DNA from 4 places in the Phyllobacterium sp. LjRoot231 genome. Region 1 is predicted to be linked to each of the others. Evidence: predicted binding sites of a transcription regulator. Region 1 holds the regulator's gene; each other region holds the start of a gene.
What was found. The regulator LexA, encoded in region 1, represses DNA repair genes until DNA is damaged. The targets are predictions, from matches to a motif close to TGTTCNNNNTGTGTTCNG.
Positions count from the first base shown of each region.

Region 2: ACSQ3H_RS00540 (DNA recombination protein RmuC) is a predicted target of LexA. The motif match lies at 1,888-1,905, and genes of this name have one in related genera.
Region 3: ACSQ3H_RS05365 (helicase-related protein) is a predicted target of LexA. The motif match lies at 2,736-2,753, and genes of this name have one in related genera.
Region 4: dnaE (DNA polymerase III subunit alpha) is a predicted target of LexA. The motif match lies at 2,535-2,552, and genes of this name have one in related genera.

Region 1 covers NZ_CAXUQT020000001.1:3,108,979-3,113,789, forward strand. Annotated here, with positions in the region: gene ACSQ3H_RS15320 (ComEC/Rec2 family competence protein) at 1-1,937, shown strand, start outside; gene lexA (transcriptional repressor LexA) at 1,934-2,650, opposite strand; gene ACSQ3H_RS15330 (TOBE domain-containing protein) at 2,809-3,159, shown strand; gene ACSQ3H_RS15335 (ThuA domain-containing protein) at 3,198-3,980, shown strand; gene ACSQ3H_RS15340 (Gfo/Idh/MocA family protein) at 3,980-4,811, shown strand, end outside.
Region 2 covers NZ_CAXUQT020000001.1:111,195-116,005, reverse strand. Annotated here, with positions in the region: gene truA (tRNA pseudouridine(38-40) synthase TruA) at 1-341, opposite strand, end outside; gene fmt (methionyl-tRNA formyltransferase) at 356-1,285, opposite strand; gene def (peptide deformylase) at 1,296-1,826, opposite strand; gene ACSQ3H_RS00540 (DNA recombination protein RmuC) at 1,940-3,178, shown strand; gene ACSQ3H_RS00535 (hydantoinase/oxoprolinase N-terminal domain-containing protein) at 3,347-4,811, shown strand, end outside.
Region 3 covers NZ_CAXUQT020000001.1:1,113,382-1,118,192, forward strand. Annotated here, with positions in the region: gene ACSQ3H_RS05355 (acetyl-CoA C-acetyltransferase) at 201-1,385, shown strand; gene ACSQ3H_RS05360 (beta-ketoacyl-ACP reductase) at 1,516-2,241, shown strand; gene ACSQ3H_RS05365 (helicase-related protein) at 2,899-4,811, shown strand, end outside.
Region 4 covers NZ_CAXUQT020000001.1:3,462,040-3,466,850, forward strand. Annotated here, with positions in the region: gene dnaE (DNA polymerase III subunit alpha) at 1-2,404, opposite strand, end outside; gene ACSQ3H_RS17100 (ABC transporter ATP-binding protein) at 2,793-3,476, opposite strand; gene ACSQ3H_RS17105 (lipoprotein-releasing ABC transporter permease subunit) at 3,478-4,764, opposite strand; gene proS (proline--tRNA ligase) at 4,761-4,811, opposite strand, start outside.

The sequences.
Region 1 (4,811 bases):
TGGATGTGATCTCGACGGCACGCCCGGCGCTGCAATACGGACCGGATCGTATCACCGTTTCAGCCAGATCAGTTCCTCGCGACCTGAGGGTTGGCGACGGTCTCGCCGGCCTCGTCCATCTGCGGCCGCAATCAGGCCCAGTGCGTCCGGGCAATTACGATTTCGCCTTCTACAACTACTACCGGGGCGTCGGCGCCAGCGGATTTTTGCTGGGAAAGCTTGAAACAGTGCCTGTGGCTTTGGACACAGGGCCAGTTGCGACGACATTGATGGCGATCGCAAATATCAGGCAACAACTCACCCAGCGCATCCTGCGCAACATTAGAGGCGAACCGGGTGACATCGCTGCGTCGCTGATCACAGGGCAGCGCGATGGCATCAGCGATGACACCAACAACGCTTTTCGCTTGAGTGGACTTTCGCATATCCTGTCGATCTCCGGTTTTCACATGGCACTGGTAGCCGCAACGATCATCGGTTCGCTACGCGCGATCATGGCGTTCTTTCCCGGATTTTCGGCGCGGTTTCCGGTGAAGAAATTCTCGGCGGTGATCGCCCTCATGGGTTCCGCATTCTATTTGTTGCTTTCAGGCTCCGATGTTGCTGCCCAGCGCAGTTTTGTAACGCTCGCGGTCATGCTTTTAGCCATGACCGTCGACCGGGCGGCGATATCGATGCGCAACCTCGCCATTGCAGCGTTGATTACCATTGCCATCTCGCCGCACGAAATTCTCGGACCGAGCTTTCAGATGTCGTACTCGGCAACCGCCGCTTTGATCGCATTTTATAGCTGGTGGTCGCATCGGCAGGGCAGGCGCGCCTTCCGGAGAGGTGTGTCCAATCATTTGCTTCTGGCTCTACCGCTGAAGGCCATCAACCATATCGGTGCGATTGCCATGACATCAGTGGTTGCCGGGACCGCAAGCTCAATATTTGCGGCCTATCATTTCAACAATACCGCGCCCTTCGGGCTTGTCGGCAATGCTCTCGCGCTTCCGGTCATTTCAGTGTTTGTCATGCCGTTTGCAGTGCTCGGTTTGCTGGCCATGCCATTCGATCTGGATTGGCTACCCTTTACGGTCATGGGACAGGGGATCGAGATCGTCATCGCTATTGCAAAAATGGTCGCTTCGCGCTCTCCAAGCGGCAATCTTGGCCTGATGCCACAGGGCACGTTGGTCCTTATGAGCGTTGGTCTTATCTTGCTCCTGTTTCTTTCAACGCGTCTGCGCCTCTGTAGTATACCCGTCCTCGCAACCGCAGCGTTGTTCATGCTCCGAGCGCAAGAGCCCGGCATTATCGTTTCGGAGGATGGAAAACTGGTCGCATTGCGCACGGGTGACAGAGATCTCGCAATCAATCGCACGGCCGGCAGTGCATTCAGTTTAAACAATTGGCAGCAGGGCTATGGGATAAACGAGGTGGTAAAGCCGCTGAAGGCTGGTGCGCTTTCCAAAGAAACGCAGTTTGAATGTGTTGAAAAACTTTGTACCGCACGAGAGCCGGGCGGATTGATAATCGCCTATACGGACGATCGCAAGCAGACCGTATTGGCTTGTGGGGAAGGGGACATTGTCATCCTGGCCTTTGCCGGCGCACCGACAATCTGCGGGGACAAGAACACACTGGTGCTCACCAAGCGTGATTTGGCATTGCATGGAACTGCGGAAATAACTTTAAAACCGCCCGAACCGCTACCCCCGACAATCGCCAGGAATAAATCACCAGAAGTGGTCCTTGCCGAAGCAAACGATTCCCGCCTTCGACGACTCCGGTCTGCCAGCATCAACTACGCCGTTGGGCCGCCGGACCGGCCTTGGAACACCTATCGGACCTACTCCCGCGCCGCCCGCAATATCGAGGACTACAAATCCCGTAAACGTGTGAACGCTGATAGCGATGAGGCGGCAGCCTGTGAAAAATCGGCTGACTGCTAGTATCGTCGTATAAGACCGACCAGCTTTCCCTGCACCTGAACGCGATCCGGACCAAAAATGCGTGTCTCGTAGGCCGGGTTCGCCGCTTCGAGGGCAATCGATGCTCCTTTACGACGAAAGCGCTTGAGCGTTGCCTCCTCATCATCAACCAGCGCAACAACGATCTCGCCGGGATTAGCGGTATCGCCGCGCTTGATCACGACGGTATCGCCATCGAAAATCCCGGCCTCGATCATCGAATCGCCTTTGACTTCGAGCGCGTAGTGTTCGCCGCTACCAATCATGTCCGGGGGCAGGCCGATCATGTGGGTCTGGTTCTGAATTGCGGAAATTGGCACACCAGCGGCGATGCGGCCCATGACCGGGATATTGATCACGGTTGAACCATTCGAGTCGTCGGATTGGCGTGTTTGTCGCGGCGGAGCGACATTCCGGCCAAGACTTCCTTCAATGACACTCGGAGAGAATTTTCGTTGGGCGTTGAGGCCGGGAGCGATCGAGTCGGGCAGGCGCAGAACTTCCAGCGCTCGTGCACGGTTTGCAAGCCGGCGAATGAAGCCGCGCTCTTCGAGCGCAGTGATCAGCCGGTGGATGCCGGATTTCGATGCAAGATCCAATGCATCCTTCATCTCGTCGAATGAAGGCGGTATGCCCGTTTCCTTCAGACGCTCGTGGATGAAGAGCAGGAGTTCATGTTGTTTACGCGTGAGCATCGGCGATCCTTTGCGTGGAATCGGAAAAACAAAACCAGAACAAACACTATCTGTTCCAGTTGTGTTCTACAAGGATTAATATGTGGTGTATGCGAGCCGAGAAACGCACTTGACCGTTATTTAGCCGGAATAACCGGCGGGCCGCTGGATTGGCGCCATTGGAGCTTTATGAAAAGCCGGAATCGATCTTTGTCGCCGGTTTCATAGGCTCGCCCAAGATGAATTTCCTGACCGCGGAATTCGCAGGCGCTTACAAGACCGATATATTGGGTGTGCGTCCGGAACACTTGGAAATCAAGGACAAGGACGGTCTGTGGAAGGGCAAACTTCTGTTAGCGGAAAACCTTGGATCTGAGAGCTTCCTCTATATCGATATCGGTGCAAAGGAACCCTTGGTCGTGCGGCAGGATGGCTCGGCCCATCAACAACCTGGGGAACTGCTTTGCGTTACGCCCGTTAACAACAACATCCACCGTTTTGACCAATCGGGCCGCCCGGCGGCAAATTGACAAAATCTCCGCATCAAACATGAGACAAGGAAAGTCCAATGGCAATTCGCACGCTTATCTGGGGCGAGAACGTCCATGAACAGATCAATAAAACCGTTGCCGACATCTATCCGGAAGGCATGCACAACCAGATCGCCAAGCTTTTGAGGAGCGATACCAACCTCAGCATCAAAACCACCACTCTGCAGGAGTCGGAACACGGCCTGACGGACAAGGTGCTGGAGGAGACCGATGTGCTTGTCTGGTGGGGGCACCGCGCGCATGGCGATGTTGCCGACGAGATAGTCGAGCGCGTCGCCAAGCGGGTATGGGAAGGCATGGGACTGATCGTCCTGCATTCGGGGCACTTTTCGAAGATTTTCAAAAGATTGATGGGGTCACCCTGCGCTTTGAACTGGCGGGAGGCGGGTGAGCGGGAACGCCTCTGGGTCGTCAATCCCGGCCATCCCATCGCTAAGGGTTTGCCCGCATTTTTCGAGCTGGAAAATGAGGAAATGTACGGCGAACCGTTCTCGGTACCCGAACCGCTGGAGACTGTTTTCGTATCATGGTTCCAGGGCGGCGAGGTGTTTCGCTCAGGGCTTACCTATCGAAAAGGTGCTGGGAATGTTTTCTACTTCCGCCCGGGACATGAAACCTATCCGACTTATCATGACGAAACGGTGGGACTGGTGCTGCGCAATGCGGTGAACTGGGCGTATAATCCGCTGCGTTTTCCGGCTATCACGGAGGCGCCGAATGTGCCGGTTGAGAAAGCTTTGGAGCCGATCACGGCACGCGGCGGCAGTTTGCACGAGTCCGGCGAGGAAGGTTTTCGTTGATGCGTCTATTAATCCTGGGGACTGGCCATATGGCGAGCGCCCACGCCAGAAACTTTATCGATATTGAAGGTGTCACATTCGCCGGTGCGGTTGACGTCGACAAGGGCAGGGCGGAGGCGTTTCGAGATAAATACTCTTTCGAGCGGGCGTTTACGTCACTTGAAGATGCGCTCGCCTGGGGTGAGTTTGACGCTGTCGCCAATGTAACACCCGACAGCGCCCATCATTCCACAACAATGAAGTGTCTTGCCGCCGGCAAGCATGTCTTTTGCGAAAAGCCACTGGCGACGAACTTTCACGATGCCATGGAAATGGCCGAAACCGCCGAAAAGGCCAATCTGGTCGGCATGGTCAACCTGACTTATCGCAACGTAGCACAGTTGCAAACTGCCCGCCGGATGGTGACAAGCGGGCAGATTGGCAAGATCAGGCATGTCGAGGCGTCTTACCTGCAAAGCTGGCTGGTATCAAAAGTCTGGGGCGATTGGCGCACGGAAAGCCAATGGCTGTGGCGCTTGTCGAAACAGCACGGATCCAACGGAACCCTCGGCGATGTCGGCGTCCATATTCTCGATTTTGTCGTCTATGCCACCGACACGGAAATCGACGAGGTTTTCTGCCGTCTGAAAGCTTTTGACAAAGCAGACGGCAACAGGATCGGCGAGTATCAACTCGATGCGAACGACAGTTTCACCATGACGGTGAGCTTCACCAACGGTGCCTTGGGCGTTGTACATTCAAGCCGCTGGGCCACCGGGCATGTGAATGAACTGCGTTTGCGTGTCTATGGTGACAAGGGCTCGTTCGAGATCCAGCATCGCCATGATGGAT
Region 2 (4,811 bases), 3.0 Mb from region 1:
AGATAGTGCCGTCCCGTCGCCGAAAACCGCGCATCGAAATTGCTTCCGACGAGTTCGACATTGATGATGCCGACGGTTTCCCCGGCGATGACCAGATGGGCATTCAACGCCTCGCGCACCTTCGAACTGCTCCAGTCTTTCGTCAAATCCACATGCGCGATCTGCGCCGTCGCATGCACGCCGGAATCGGTGCGGCCGGCAGCGCCAAGCGCAACGGTTTCGCCGCAAAACTTGAAAATAGCCTGCTCGATGGCAGCCTGAACGGTGTGGCCATTCTCTTGGCGTTGCCACCCGGCATAGCCGGTACCGTCATACTCGATGGTCAGCTTGTAGCGAGGCACTTAGGTCTTGCCGTTCATGGCAGGCGCATTCCCTGTGCGATCTTGGCGCCTCGTTGGAACTCCTGTCCATCCATGACCTTGCCGCCTGCGCGCTGTAATGAGCGCAGGCGAACGGCACCTTCACCGCAGGCAATGCGCAGATCGTCACCAAGCACGGTTCCAGGATCGCCGACGCCGGTTGCCAGGATCGAGCGCAGCAGCTTGACCCGCTCGAGATTTTCACCGATTTCCATCTCGCACCAGGCACCGGGGAAAGGCGCAAGGCCGCGAATGCGATTGTGAGCATCGATGGCAGGCTGCGTCCAGTCGATGCGGGTTTCCGCCTTGGTGATCTTGGAGGCATAAGTGACGCCGTCTTCGGACTGCGGCGTCAATGTAAGGCTGTCGCGCTCCAGAGCTGCCATCGCGCGGACCATCAGATCGGCGCCTGCCATGCTGAGCTGGTCGTGCAACTCGCCCGCAGTCATATCGGCTGTGATCTTTACCTTCTCGGCCATGGCCACAGGACCGGTATCAAGACCTTCGTCCATTTTCATGATCATGATGCCGGTCTCGAGATCACCGGCCATGATCGCGCGCTGAATAGGCGCCGCTCCACGCCAACGCGGCAGCAGCGAAGCGTGGCCATTATAGCAGCCAAGCCGCGTGCCTTCGAGAATTGCGGCAGGCAAGATAAGCCCATAAGCCACAACGACCGCAACATCGGCCTGGAGATCGCGAAACGCTTGTTGCTCCTCTTCAGATTTCAGGCTCTTCGGCGTGCGCACTTCGATGCCGAACTGTTCGGCGTTACGATGTACCGCGGAAGGCGTCAGCTCCAGCCCGCGCCGTCCTGCTGGGCGCGGCGGCTGGCTGTAGACAGCTACAATCTCGTGCCCCTGGCCGATCAAGGCGTTAAGGATGGGCACCGAGAATTCCGATGTTCCCATGAAGACAATGCGCAAACTCATCTGTTCACACCGCCAGCCGGCCTGGCGGGCGGTCCTTGGCGAGTTTCTTGAATTTCTTGACCACCATCTCTCGTTTCAACCGCGAAATGTGATCGATGAACAGGACGCCGTTCAAGTGGTCGATCTCGTGCTGCAGGCAAGTGGCCAACAGCCCTTCTGCGGCAACCTCGTGCTGCTTGCCATCGATATCGACATAGGAAACGCGCACTTGTGCCGGGCGCTCGACTTCCGCGTAATAGTCAGGGATGGACAGGCAGCCTTCCTCATACACATTGCGCTCATCGCTCGACGACAATATCTGCGGATTGATGAAAATCTGTGGTGCCTTGGGTTCGTCTTCCTTGGCGAGATCGATCACCAGCATCCGCAGCGGTTCGCCCACTTGAATGGCTGCAAGGCCGATACCTGGCGCATCATACATGGTGTCCAGCATATCGGTGGAAAACTTCCGTAAATCGGCGTCGAAGCGCTCCACAGGTTTTGACACCTGACGCAGTAGCGGATCTGGGAGAATGACAAGTGGTTTGATAGACATGAGCATCACCTAATATCTCGGCTTTCAACCGTCAATCCGATGTGAAAACCAATTGTAAAAATGTTCTCGTTTTGATCTCACATTTGCCATCCGAATCGGTTAGTCTGCACAATATGGAAACGTCAATTTCTCTAAATCAAACGCTGTTCCAGCTCGGCTCGAGCTCCGTATCTCTGGGCACGGCATTGCTTGCGGCGGCCGTCGCAGTGGCACTTATAGTGGTCTTCGCTGTCATTGCAGTGTCACGCTCGACGCGGATGCGGATGGTTGCCGAGATCCAGGCAGAAGACCGTGCACGCGATGCCGAAGTGCGCATGGGCGAGATTCTGAAAAGCCAAGCGGAAATGCAGGGCCGCATGCAGACCATGGCCGAGCTATTCGGCTCGCGGCAGGCCGAACTCAATCAGTCGATTCGCGAACGGCTTGATGGCATGACCAGTCGTATCGGCCAGACCATGACGGAGCAGACGCAATCAACGCACGAAAATCTGGCGAAGTTGCAGGAGCGGCTGGCGGTTATCGATACGGCGCAGAACAATATCCAGGCCCTCGCCGGTCAGGTAGTGCAACTGCAGGCTATCCTTGCCAACAAGCAGACGCGCGGTGTCTTTGGCCAAGCCCGGATGGAGGCAATCATCGCTGATGGCCTGCCGCAAGGCGCATACGAGTTTCAGGCAACACTATCCAACGGCAGCCGGCCGGATTGCGTCGTGCGTATGCCGAACGGTGCGCCCAATCTCGTCATTGACGCAAAGTTTCCGCTGGAGGCATGGAATGCCATTCGCGAGTCGGAAAGTCCGGAAGGCAAAAAGATAGCAGTTGCTCAGTTCCGCCGTGATGTGGAGATCCACATTCGTGATGTCGCCGAAAAATATCTGATCAACGGTGAAACACAGGATACGGCGTTTCTTTTCGTGCCGTCGGAATCGATTTTTGCCGAAATTCACGAGAATTTCGAAGCCGTAGTGCAAAAGGCGCATCGTTCGCGCATCGTCATCGTCTCGCCGTCGCTGCTCATGCTTTCCATCCAGGTCATTCAGGCCGTGCTCAAAGACGTGCGCATGCGCGAACAGGCGCACCTCATACAAGGCGAAGTCATAAGGCTGATGGAGGATGTGGGCCGCCTTGACGATCGCGTGCGCCGCCTGCAGACGCATTTCGGTCAGGCCAACAAGGATATCGATGACATTCTTGTTTCATCTAGCAAGGTGACCAAGCGTGGTCAAAAGATCGAGGCGCTGGAATTCGCCGAAGCGCCGGTCGGCGAAGTTGTCAAAGACCCGGATGTTTGCCGGTCTGCTGCTTCGGCGACAGGACAGTTGCGCTTGCGGGTGGTTGAGGGCGACGACTAGGCGGTTCGTTTTTCATTTCGCCGGACCTCCCGCACGTTTTGAATTGTTTTGCCATCGGGTCCTGAACACAACTGCGTATCTGACAAAGTTGCGGCAGCAAATGGTCGGAATGGCGCTAGCGGGATCGTTGTTCATGCGCTAACCCTGCCTCAAATAGCGCAGGGCATTATGGCTGATTTCACAACTGAACATGCGATCTTCCTCGGTATCGACACGGGCGGCACCTATACGGATGCGGTGCTTTGGTCTGAGCAGCGCGGCGTTATTGCCAAGGCCAAGGCTCTGACGACACGGCATGATCTGAGCGTCGGCATTTCGGGTGCTGTTGAGCGCATCGTCGCTGAAGCGTCTGTCCAACCTGCCGACATACGGCTTGTTTCCATGTCGACAACGCTTGCGACCAACGCGCTGGTCGAGGGACAGGGCGGGCGCATTGCACTCGTCATGATCGGTTTTTCGGAAACGGACCTGGAAAAGGCTGATCTTGGCACGGCGCTTGGTTCGGACCCGGTAGTGTTCATTCCGGGTGGACATAATGTTTATGGTCGGGCACAGCCATTTGATACGAGCGCCTTGAGCGAGGCATTGCCGCAGCTAAAGCAAGAGGTAACTGGCTTTGCCGTCTGCGCATATTTTGCCGTGCGCAACCCTGAACATGAAATCGCAGTTCGCGATCTGGTGCGAAGAGAAACTGGTTTGCCCGTCACTTGCAGCCATGAACTGTCTGCGAAGCTCAATGGTCCGCGCCGTGCCTTGACCACTGTCCTCAATGCCCGTCTCATCGCTATGATCGACCGGCTCGTGGCGGCAACGGAAGGCTTCCTCGACCGGAGTGGCATCCATGCGCCGCTTATGGTGGTGCGCGGTGATGGCGCACTTGTCTCTGCCGCCTTTGCCCGGCATCGGCCAATTGAAACCATATTGTCTGGACCCGCCGCCAGCCTCGTCGGCGCGCGGCATATGACGGGGCTCGATAACGCGATCGTCTCGGATATTGGTGGTACGACGACCGATGTCGCGGTTCTAGACAAGGGGCGTCCTCGGCTCGACCCTAATGGCGCCACCGTCGGCGGTTTCCGCACTATGGTGGAAGCGGTGGCAATGCGCACATTCGGTCTCGGCGGAGACTCGGAAGTGTCACTCGATGATAACGCTATGCTTCCAGGTATCAAGCTTGGTCCGAGACGGCTTGTGCCCTTGTCCCTGCTTGCCGCCAATCATGGCGCAATCGTTATTGATTATCTGGCACGACAGACAAAAACCGCCAATGCCGGTCGTCTTGATGGGCGTTTTGCGCTGTTGACCGGTGTGCCGGCGCGGATGGCATCTGGTCTAAGCAAGCACGAAGCCGAACTCTATGGACGGATCACGACCGAACCTCAGCCGCTTGACCGGCTCTTGAGTTCCATCTCACAGGCAACAACTGTCAATCGCCTTGTGGCGCGCGGGCTGGTTCATCTGTCGGGTTTTACGCCGTCGGACGCTTGCCACGTTCTCGGCCTTCAAAACAATTGGAACGTGGAAGCAGCACGCTATGGTGCCATTCTCTATGCCCGACGCAAGGATGGCGCGGGTCGTCCGCTGTGCGATACGCCCGAGGAAGTTTCCCACCGCACCTATGACGCCCTGATCC
Region 3 (4,811 bases), 2.0 Mb from region 1:
TTAAGAGGATAGGGGCAAAGCGCGCCAATTCAAAGCGATTTGTGCATTGCATTCAACGCAGTGCATTGTGGTCAATGCTGCAGCGCGAAGAGCGATATTTGCGCCTTAGACTTAAATGGGCCTTGTCAAACTGTTGCAGGCGGCTAATTCTGGCCGATATATGCTTTATGAATTCAGAATGACAAATATGAGGAAACGTTATGACCCAATCCATCGTCATCGCTAGCGCTGCCCGCACTCCTGTTGGATCGTTCAACGGTGCATTCGCCAATGTTCCGGCACACGAGTTGGGTGCGGCCGTTATCAAGGAAGTACTGAGCCGCGCGGGCGTTGACGGCGCCGATGTCGATGAAGTGATCATGGGCCAGGTCCTCGGCGCAGGCGAGGGCCAGAACCCCGCGAGACAGGCAGCCATGGCTGCCGGCATTCCCCAGGAAGCGACGGCTTGGGGTCTGAACCAAGTTTGCGGCTCTGGCTTGCGCGCAGTGGCGCTTGGCATGCAACAGATTGCAATGGGCGATGCGAATATTGTTGTTGCTGGCGGTCAGGAATCAATGTCCTTGGCGCCGCACTGCGCGCATCTTCGCAATGGTACAAAGATGGGCGACATGAAGTTGATTGATACGATGATCAAGGACGGCCTGACGGACGCGTTTCACGGTTATCATATGGGTATTACCGCTGAAAATATCGCCCGCAAGTGGCAGTTGACCCGCGAGGATCAGGACAAGTTCGCGCTTGGCTCGCAGAACAAGGCTGAGGCGGCCCAGAAGGCTGGTAAGTTCAAGGACGAAATCGTGCCGTTTACGGTCAAGACGCGCAAGGGCGATGTCGTGGTTGCCGACGATGAATATATCCGTCACGGAGCGACCTTGGACTCGCTGGCAAAGTTGAGGCCAGCTTTCGATAAGGACGGCACTGTGACCGCGGGCAATGCGTCGGGTCTTAATGATGGTGCCGCAGCGGTCGTGTTGATGAGCGAGGAAGAAGCCAAGCGCCGCGGGATCAAGCCACTGGCGCGCATCGCGTCCTGGGCCACGGCGGGGGTTGATCCGTCGATCATGGGAACAGGACCGATCCCGGCATCTCGCAAAGCCTTGGAAAAGGCTGGCTGGAAGGCCGAAGACCTCGACCTGGTCGAGGCAAACGAGGCGTTTGCTGCGCAGGCCTGCGCAGTCAACAAGGATCTTGGCTTCAACCCGGACATTGTCAACGTGAACGGTGGCGCAATTGCCATAGGCCATCCAATTGGCGCGTCTGGTGCTCGTGTTCTCAATACGTTGCTGTTCGAGTTGAAGCGTCGCAACGGAACTAAGGGCCTCGCGACGCTTTGCATCGGCGGCGGCATGGGCGTAGCGCTTTGCATCGAGCGCATCAAGGACTAGTGACGCTTCACCGGCCCAAGCATTATTGGGCCGGTTTTCGATGTCGGTGGCTGTCGCTGAAACCAAACCGCCGTTTCATGTTTTCATAACTACAGAGCGTTTGTACGAGATCAGTTTGAGGGAGGGGTAAATGACAAAAACAGCAATCGTTACAGGTGGAACGCGCGGTATAGGCGCTGCCATTTGCGTCGCTTTGAAAGCGGCGGGTTACAAAGTAGCGGCGAACTACGCCGGTAATGATGACGCGGCGAAAGAATTTAGCAAAAAGACCGGAATCGCGACCTACAAATGGGACGTTTCCAATTACGAGGAATGCGCAGCCGGTGTCGCCAAAATCGAAGCAGATCTCGGCCCCGTCGCCGTGCTGGTCAACAATGCGGGTATCACCCGTGATGCGATGTTCCACAAAATGACACCGAGCCAATGGAGTGACGTCATCAACACCAATCTCACCGGTCTGTTCAACATGACCCACCCGGTGTGGAATGGTATGCGCGATCGCAAGTTCGGTCGGGTGATCAATATCTCATCGATCAATGGACAAAAAGGTCAGGCGGGGCAGGCCAACTATTCTGCTTCGAAGGCCGGTGATATCGGTTTTACCAAAGCTTTGGCCCAAGAGGGTGCCCGCGCCGGAATCACTGTCAACGCCATATGCCCGGGCTATATCGGTACCGAGATGGTGCGGGCAATTGATGAGAAAGTGCTCAATGAGCGGATCATTCCGCAGATTCCGGTCGGACGCCTCGGCGAACCGGAAGAGGTTGCTCGCTGCGTCGTGTTCCTTGCTTCCGACGATGCTGGCTTCATTACCGGTTCTACGCTTACAGCCAATGGCGGACAATACTCAACCTGAATGCAATTAAATCGGTGCCGCTGCGCGTGGAAAAGGTGCGTGGCGGTTTACCTCTCGTCGATTATGGTTGTCCGAATCTGTGCGAGAACATTAACGATCAATCTGAATCTTGTCCTAGTAAAGCTTGGGATTCTCTTCGGCTTGTATGGATTCTGTCGTTGCAGCACAAAATATTGTGGTGAACAAAACGGGAAATCTCGGGAGGCGCTGATTCGTCGCTGATTCGTTCCGGCTTTGATCGAAGTGTTAATAGAAGTAGTCTTTCGAATGCCAAATGTATTAACTAATTATAAGGAATCATTCAGGTTTTTTAAACTTTGAAATATCGGAAGCGTGGTCATAATAACAAATTTACAAACGTACATACCTTAGAGACGGATCTGAGTGATGCAATCTTGAGCGATTCAGCATGTAGTGCGAATCTTGGCCTAAAAAGCTAAATATGGCCGTGAACAAATCAGGAATCTCATCCTAGAGCCATTTCGTAGCTGATTCGTTCTCCTCGCGTTCTATTTCTTCACGGAACACTCCGTGAATCGGTTCGCGATTGTTTATCTGGAGAGCCCCGCATACCTTTCTGTCGGACGCTTAAAATGCTAATCGCAGATACATGCCCGGCTCGCACCGCCTCGTTTGGCCGGTATTGGATTGTAATTGATGAACCTTATGCCTAGCCTCGAACTTCCCCTCGTCTTGACGGGCCGCGATGTTACAGCCGTCCTGGGGCCCACCAATACGGGAAAAACCCATCTGGCGATCGAGCGGATGCTTGCGCATCAGACCGGAATGATCGGTCTGCCACTCCGCCTGCTGGCCCGCGAGGTATATCATCGTGTGGCAGAACGGGTAGGCTTCGCAAACGTCGCGCTGATCACTGGTGAGGAAAAGATCAATCCCCCCGGTGCCCGCTATGCGGTCTGCACTGTCGAAGCCATGCCGCGCCAGACCGATATGGACTTTGTCGCTATCGATGAAGTGCAACTCGCCAATGATCTTGAGCGCGGTCATATCTTTACCGATCGTATTCTGCATCTGCGGGGGCGTCAGGAAACTCTGCTGCTCGGCGCAGCAACGATGCGTGGGATCCTTGAGAAGCTCCTGCGCGGGATTTCGGTTGTCACGCGACCGCGGCTTTCAAATCTCACCTATGCCGGGCCAAAAAAGATAACCCGCTTGCCTCCCCGGTCGGCCATCGTCGCCTTCGCCGCGGAGGAGGTTTATTCCATCGCCGAGCTTATACGACGCCAGAGCGGTGGTGCGGCAGTAGTCATGGGAGCGCTGAGTCCGCGTACCCGCAACGCTCAGGTTGATCTCTATCAATCGGGTGACGTAGATTACCTTGTTGCGACCGACGCCATTGGTATGGGTCTCAATCTCGATGTCGATCACGTGGCTTTCGCCCAGGACCGGAAGTTCGATGGCTATCAGTTCCGCAATCTGTCGCCGGGCGAAATCGGTCAGGTCGCGGGGCGCGCGGGACGGCATTTGCGCGATGGTACATTTGGTGTCACCGGACAGGTATCCAGCTTCTCCGAAGAACTCGTACAGCGTGTGGAATCGCATGCCTTCGATTCGGTAAAAATCCTGCAATGGCGAACTGCTCGCTTTGATTACTCCAGCCTTGATGCGCTGAAGCGATCCATCGACACGCCTGCGCCGGTTGAAGGACTGACCAGAGCGCTGCCCGCGGTGGATCAGCAGGCGCTCGAATATCTGTCCAACGACCCCGATGTCGCACCATTGGCCGATACCCCAGAGCGTGTTGCACTTTTGTGGGACGCCTGCGCCTTGCCCGACTATCGCAAGATCGCGCCGGCGCAACATGCCGATATCATCGCATCGATCTATACCGATCTCGCCGATAAGGGCCATGTGAATGAAAATTACATGGCCGAAGAGGTTCGCCGAGCGGATTCCACGGACGGCGATATCGATGCGCTTTCACGGCGTATCGCCCAGATCAGAACCTGGACTTTTGTGTCTCACAGGCCTGGATGGCTTGCAGATCAGGCACATTGGCAAGAAAAGACGCGTGAAATTGAGGACAGATTATCAGATGCACTGCATGAACGGTTGACGAAACGCTTCGTAGACCGCAGGACAAGCGTGCTTATGAGGCGCCTGAGAGAGAATACAATGCTAGAAGCCGAAATTAGCCCTGCCGGGGACGTTGTTGTCGAAGGGCACCATGTTGGACGTTTGGATGGGTTCCGTTTCACCACGGACGCTCAAGTCGACGGAACGGATGCGAAAGCCGTCAAAGCGGCTGCGCAAAAAGCCCTCGCGACGGAGTTCGAAAATCGCGCCGAGCGTTTTTCCGCTTCGGCAAATGGCGATTTTGCTCTTGGTTCCGACGGGACCTTACGATGGATCGGCGCTCCAGTTGCTTCGGTCGTCTCCGGAGAGCAAGCACTTAAGCCCCGCGCTGTGTTGCTGGCCGACGAGCAACTGACCGGGCCGGCACGCGACAAGGTCGCGGCCCGTGTCGATCGCTTCCTCGCCCATCATATCGATACGATCCTGAAGCCACTTGTCGACCTTGCCAATGCCGATGCGTTGGTTGGTATCAC
Region 4 (4,811 bases), 350 kb from region 1:
CGGCGAGGAATTCCACCGGATAGTGCGCCTTCATATAGGCGGTCTGGAACGACACTATCGCGTAAGCTGCGGCGTGGGATTTGTTGAAGCCGTAATCAGCGAACTTGGCGAGAAGATCGAAAATGAAGTTTGCCTGCGGCTTGGTCACACCACGCTCGACCGCACCGTCGACAAAGCGGACCCGTTGCATGTCCATCTCGGCACGGATCTTCTTACCCATGGCACGGCGCAAAAGGTCAGCTTCGCCGAGCGTATAGCCGGACATTTCCTGCGCGATCTGCATCACCTGTTCCTGATAGATGATGACGCCTTGGGTTTCCTTGACGAGATGGTCGATTTTCGGATGGATCGATGCCATCTCCTCGTCGCCATTCTTGCGCGCATTGTATGTCGGAATGTTCTCCATCGGACCTGGCCGATAGAGCGCGACGAGGGCAATGATATCCTCGATCCGGTCAGGGCGCATGCCGATCAACGCCTTGCGCATGCCCGTGCTTTCCACCTGGAACACGCCGACAGTTTCGCCGCGCGACAGCATTTCGTAGGTGGGCTTGTCGTCGAATGGCAGATTGGAAAGATCGACCGTGATGCCACGCCGTTTGACGAGATTGACAGCGGTTTGGAGCACGGTCAGCGTCTTCAGGCCGAGAAAGTCGAATTTGACCAGCCCCGCTTCTTCCACCATCTTCATGTTGAACTGCGTGACCGGCATGTCGGAGCGCGGGTCGCGGTACATCGGCACCAGTTCCGATAACGGCCTATCGCCTATAACGATACCCGCCGCATGTGTCGAAGCGTGGCGATAAAGCCCCTCGAGCTTCAACGAAATATCCAGCAGCCGCTCGACGACAGGCTCCTTGTCACGCTCTTCGCGCAGGCGCGGCTCGTCTTCGATGGCTTTGGACAGTGTCACCGGATTGGCGGGGTTTGCGGGCACCATCTTGGTCAGGCGATCGACCTGACCATAGGGCATTTCCAATACACGTCCGACGTCACGCAGCACAGCGCGAGCTTGCAACGTACCGAATGTAATGATCTGCGCCACCTGATCACGGCCATACTTACCCTGAACATAGCGGATAACTTCATCGCGCCGGTCCTGACAGAAGTCGATATCAAAGTCCGGCATCGAAACGCGATCCGGATTAAGGAAGCGCTCGAACAGCAAGGAGAAACGCAAGGGATCAACATCAGTGATCGTCAGCGCATACGCAACGAGCGAACCCGCGCCGGAACCGCGGCCGGGTCCGACTGGAATATCATGGGCTTTCGCCCATTTGATAAAGTCGGCAACGATGAGGAAGTAACCCGGATATTTCATCCGGGTTATGATGGAAATCTCATACTCCAGGCGCTCCGAATATTGCTCAACTGTATGGCCACCGGCCAAACCAAGCGTCTCGATACGCTGCGCAAGGCCTTCCCTCGCCTGGCGCGCCAACTCATCGGCTTCCGCCTGCAACGCCGCTTCCGGATCTTCGCTCTCGCCGGTAAACCGCGGCAGGATTGGCGCGCGATTCTTCGGATAATAGGAACAGCGCAACGCGATCTCGACAGTGTTCTCCACCGCCTCGGGCAGATCAGCGAACAACTCCACCATCTCATCTTCACTCTTGAGACAATGGTCCGGCGTCAGGCGGCGGCGATCGTCGATTGAAAGGAGTGAACCTGCGGCAATCGCCAGGAGCGCGTCGTGAGCTTCATAATCAGCACTTTTGGAAAAAAATACATCGTTCGTCGCGACGAGTGGCAGTTCCAACTCGTAGGCGAGTTCAACCTGCGCTGCTTCCAGCCCGCGATCGTAACCACGATGGCGCTGGAGTTCGACATAGAGCCGGTCACCGAACAGCGATTTCAAATAGTTGAGCCGCTGTCGAGCACGGTCGATACGATCGTCCTTAATCGCTTTGGCGATGGTCCCTTCCGGACCGCCAGACAAAGCAATGATGCCTTCTGAACGGCCGGTCAGCCATGCCGATGTGATATGAACCGGATCACCCGCTGGCGTTTCCAGATAGGCGCGGCTGACAAGGCGCACGAGATTGGCATAGCCTTCCTCCGTCGCAGCAAGCAGTACGAGCGGCGCAAGCCCCAGCGCCTCGCGGCGGTTGGCGCTGCGGCTTTCTTCCGCCTGATCATGAAAGGCGATGTCAAGCTGACAACCAATGATCGGCTGCAGTCCCGCCTTTGATCCCTTCTGGGCAAATTCAAGCGCGCCGAAAAGATTATTGGTGTCTGTTATCGCAATCGCCGGAGCCTTGCTCGCCACAGCCTGATCAATGACTTTCGGAACCTGCAAGGCGCCTTCAAGCAGGGAATAGGCGGAATGAACTCTGAGATGAACGAAGCGCAGCGCCTGTTTGCTCGCAACGCCTAGACCGCTATTGACCTGCCCATCTGCCAATTCTTTTGTCTCCGAGAATCTGAACGGAGAAACTGATTCACCGCGCGCTCATAGTCGGACATGCACGATGAGGTGTCCACCTGTATTGAGGGTTCAAACACTTTCAACAGTGGACAAGAATTGGGATCACAAGAACTCAAAACGTTCAGTTTTCATGATCCCAATTTTCTTCAGATTGCACTGACCCACATTGCAAATGTGGCAATGAACAGGCTGACTGTAACGAATGACATAACGTCCTGGAAAAGTTCGCTCATCGGTAAAACCCTTCTTCGTTGTCTCTATGTATATCTTTTGTTCTATTTTTGTTCCTAAGTCAAGCGCACCAAGGCACCCATTGGCCCTATGGTTTTCGAAATGTTAACGGAAGGTAAAATGGGTCGCGCGATCAGAGGTTTGTGATCTTGCCGTCTTTGAGAGTGACACGCCTGTCCATGCGGCGTGCAAGTTCAAAATTATGCGTGGCAATCATCGCTGACAGACCCGACTGTCTCACCAAGGCTTCCAGTGCTTCGAACACATAGGAAGATGTTACCGGATCGAGATTGCCTGTCGGCTCATCAGCCAGGAGCACCAGTGGAGCGTTCGCCACGGCACGGGCAATCGCCACGCGCTGCTGCTCACCGCCGGAAAGTTCGCTTGGCCGGTGCGAGGCACGTGCGCCAACCTTCATGTAATCGAGTAGCTGCTGGGCGCGCTCGGACGCCACAGCCGGTTTCATGCCGCGGATCATTTGCGGCATCATCACGTTCTCGAGTGCCGAGAACTCGGGCAACAGATGATGAAACTGGTAGACGAAGCCGATATCGTTGCGACGAATCGCGGTGCGCTCTTCATCGGAAAGCGACCCACAGGACCTGCCATCGAGAATGACGTCGCCACTGTCTGGCCGCTCCAGCAATCCAGCCGTATGCAGCAATGTCGACTTGCCAGCGCCTGACGGCGCGACAAGCGCCACCATCTCGCCTTTTCCAAGCGAAAAGCTGGCGTCATTGAGAATGACCAATTCGCGGCCGATCTCATCGTAACGGCGGCCGACATTCAGCAGCTGTAAAATAGCCCCGGTTGCCATATTATTCGTACCTCAGGGCTTCAACGGGATCGAGCTTGGCCGCACGCCATGCCGGAAAAAGCGTTGCCAGAAACGACAAGACGAGTGCCATAAGGATGACCGAGAAGGTCTCGTTGAAATCCATCTTGGCGGGTAAGGTGCTCAAGAAATAGAGTTCAGGATTGAACAAGGTCGTTCCTGAGACCCAGGAGAAGAATTCCCTGATTCGCTCGACGTTAAGACAAACAACGACACCCAGCACCACCCCCGCAATAGTTCCAGTGACGCCGATTGCAGCACCGGTCATAAGGAAGATGCGGAGGATCGAGTTTCGCGTCGCACCCATGGTTCGAAGGATGGCGATGTCATGCCCCTTGTCTTTTACCAGCATTATCAGGCCGGAAATGATGTTGAGCGCGGCGACGAGCACGATCAGCGTCAGGATCATGAACATGACATTGCGCTCGACTTGCAGCGCCGAGAAAAAAGTCTGGTTGCGCTGACGCCAGTCGGTCAAAAGGATCGAGCGCTGTGCTGCATCCTCAATAGGCTTTTTCAACGCATCTACATTGTCAGGATTGTCGGCAAATATCTCGATCGATTGCACCTTATTTTCCTGATTGAAATACAGCTGTGATTCTTCGAGAGGCATCAGCACAATTGATGCATCATATTCGGACATGCCAATCTCGAATATCGCCGTTACTGGATAGGATTTGACGCGCGGAGCCATACCAAGCGGCGTCACGTCGCCATCTGGAGATATTAAAGTCAGCTTGTCTCCAAGCCCCAGCCCCATATTCTCGGCCATACGCGTCCCGATGGCGATGCCTCCAGCTGTGTTAAATCCCTGGAACGTACCTTGCCGGACGTTTTTCGAAACCAGCTGAAGCTTCGCGATGTCTTCCTCGCGCAAACCACGCACCAGAGCGCCCGCCCCTGCTCCTACATTGCCTTTAGCCAAGACCTGACCTTCGACCACAGGAATTGCGAAAGAGACGCCTGGAACGGCGTCGACACGCTTGATCACCGCGTCGTAATCGTCGAAAGGCCGATCCATCGGCTGCATGATGACATGGCCATTGATACCGAGAATTCGGGTCAAGAGTTCAGCCCTAAAGCCATTCATCACTGCCATGACAATGATTAGCGTCGCGACGCCGAGCATGATTCCGGTGAAAGAGAAGCCCGCAATCACAGAAATGAACGTTTCCTTGCGCCGGGCGCGCAGATAACGCCAGGCGATCATCCGTTCATAGGCTGAGAATGGTTTGGAACCGTTCGGCGCGGTGACGGCGTTATCGCTCATAAAATCCCTGCCTCGACGCCCGCGAGCTTGTTAATCGCGGCTTCGAT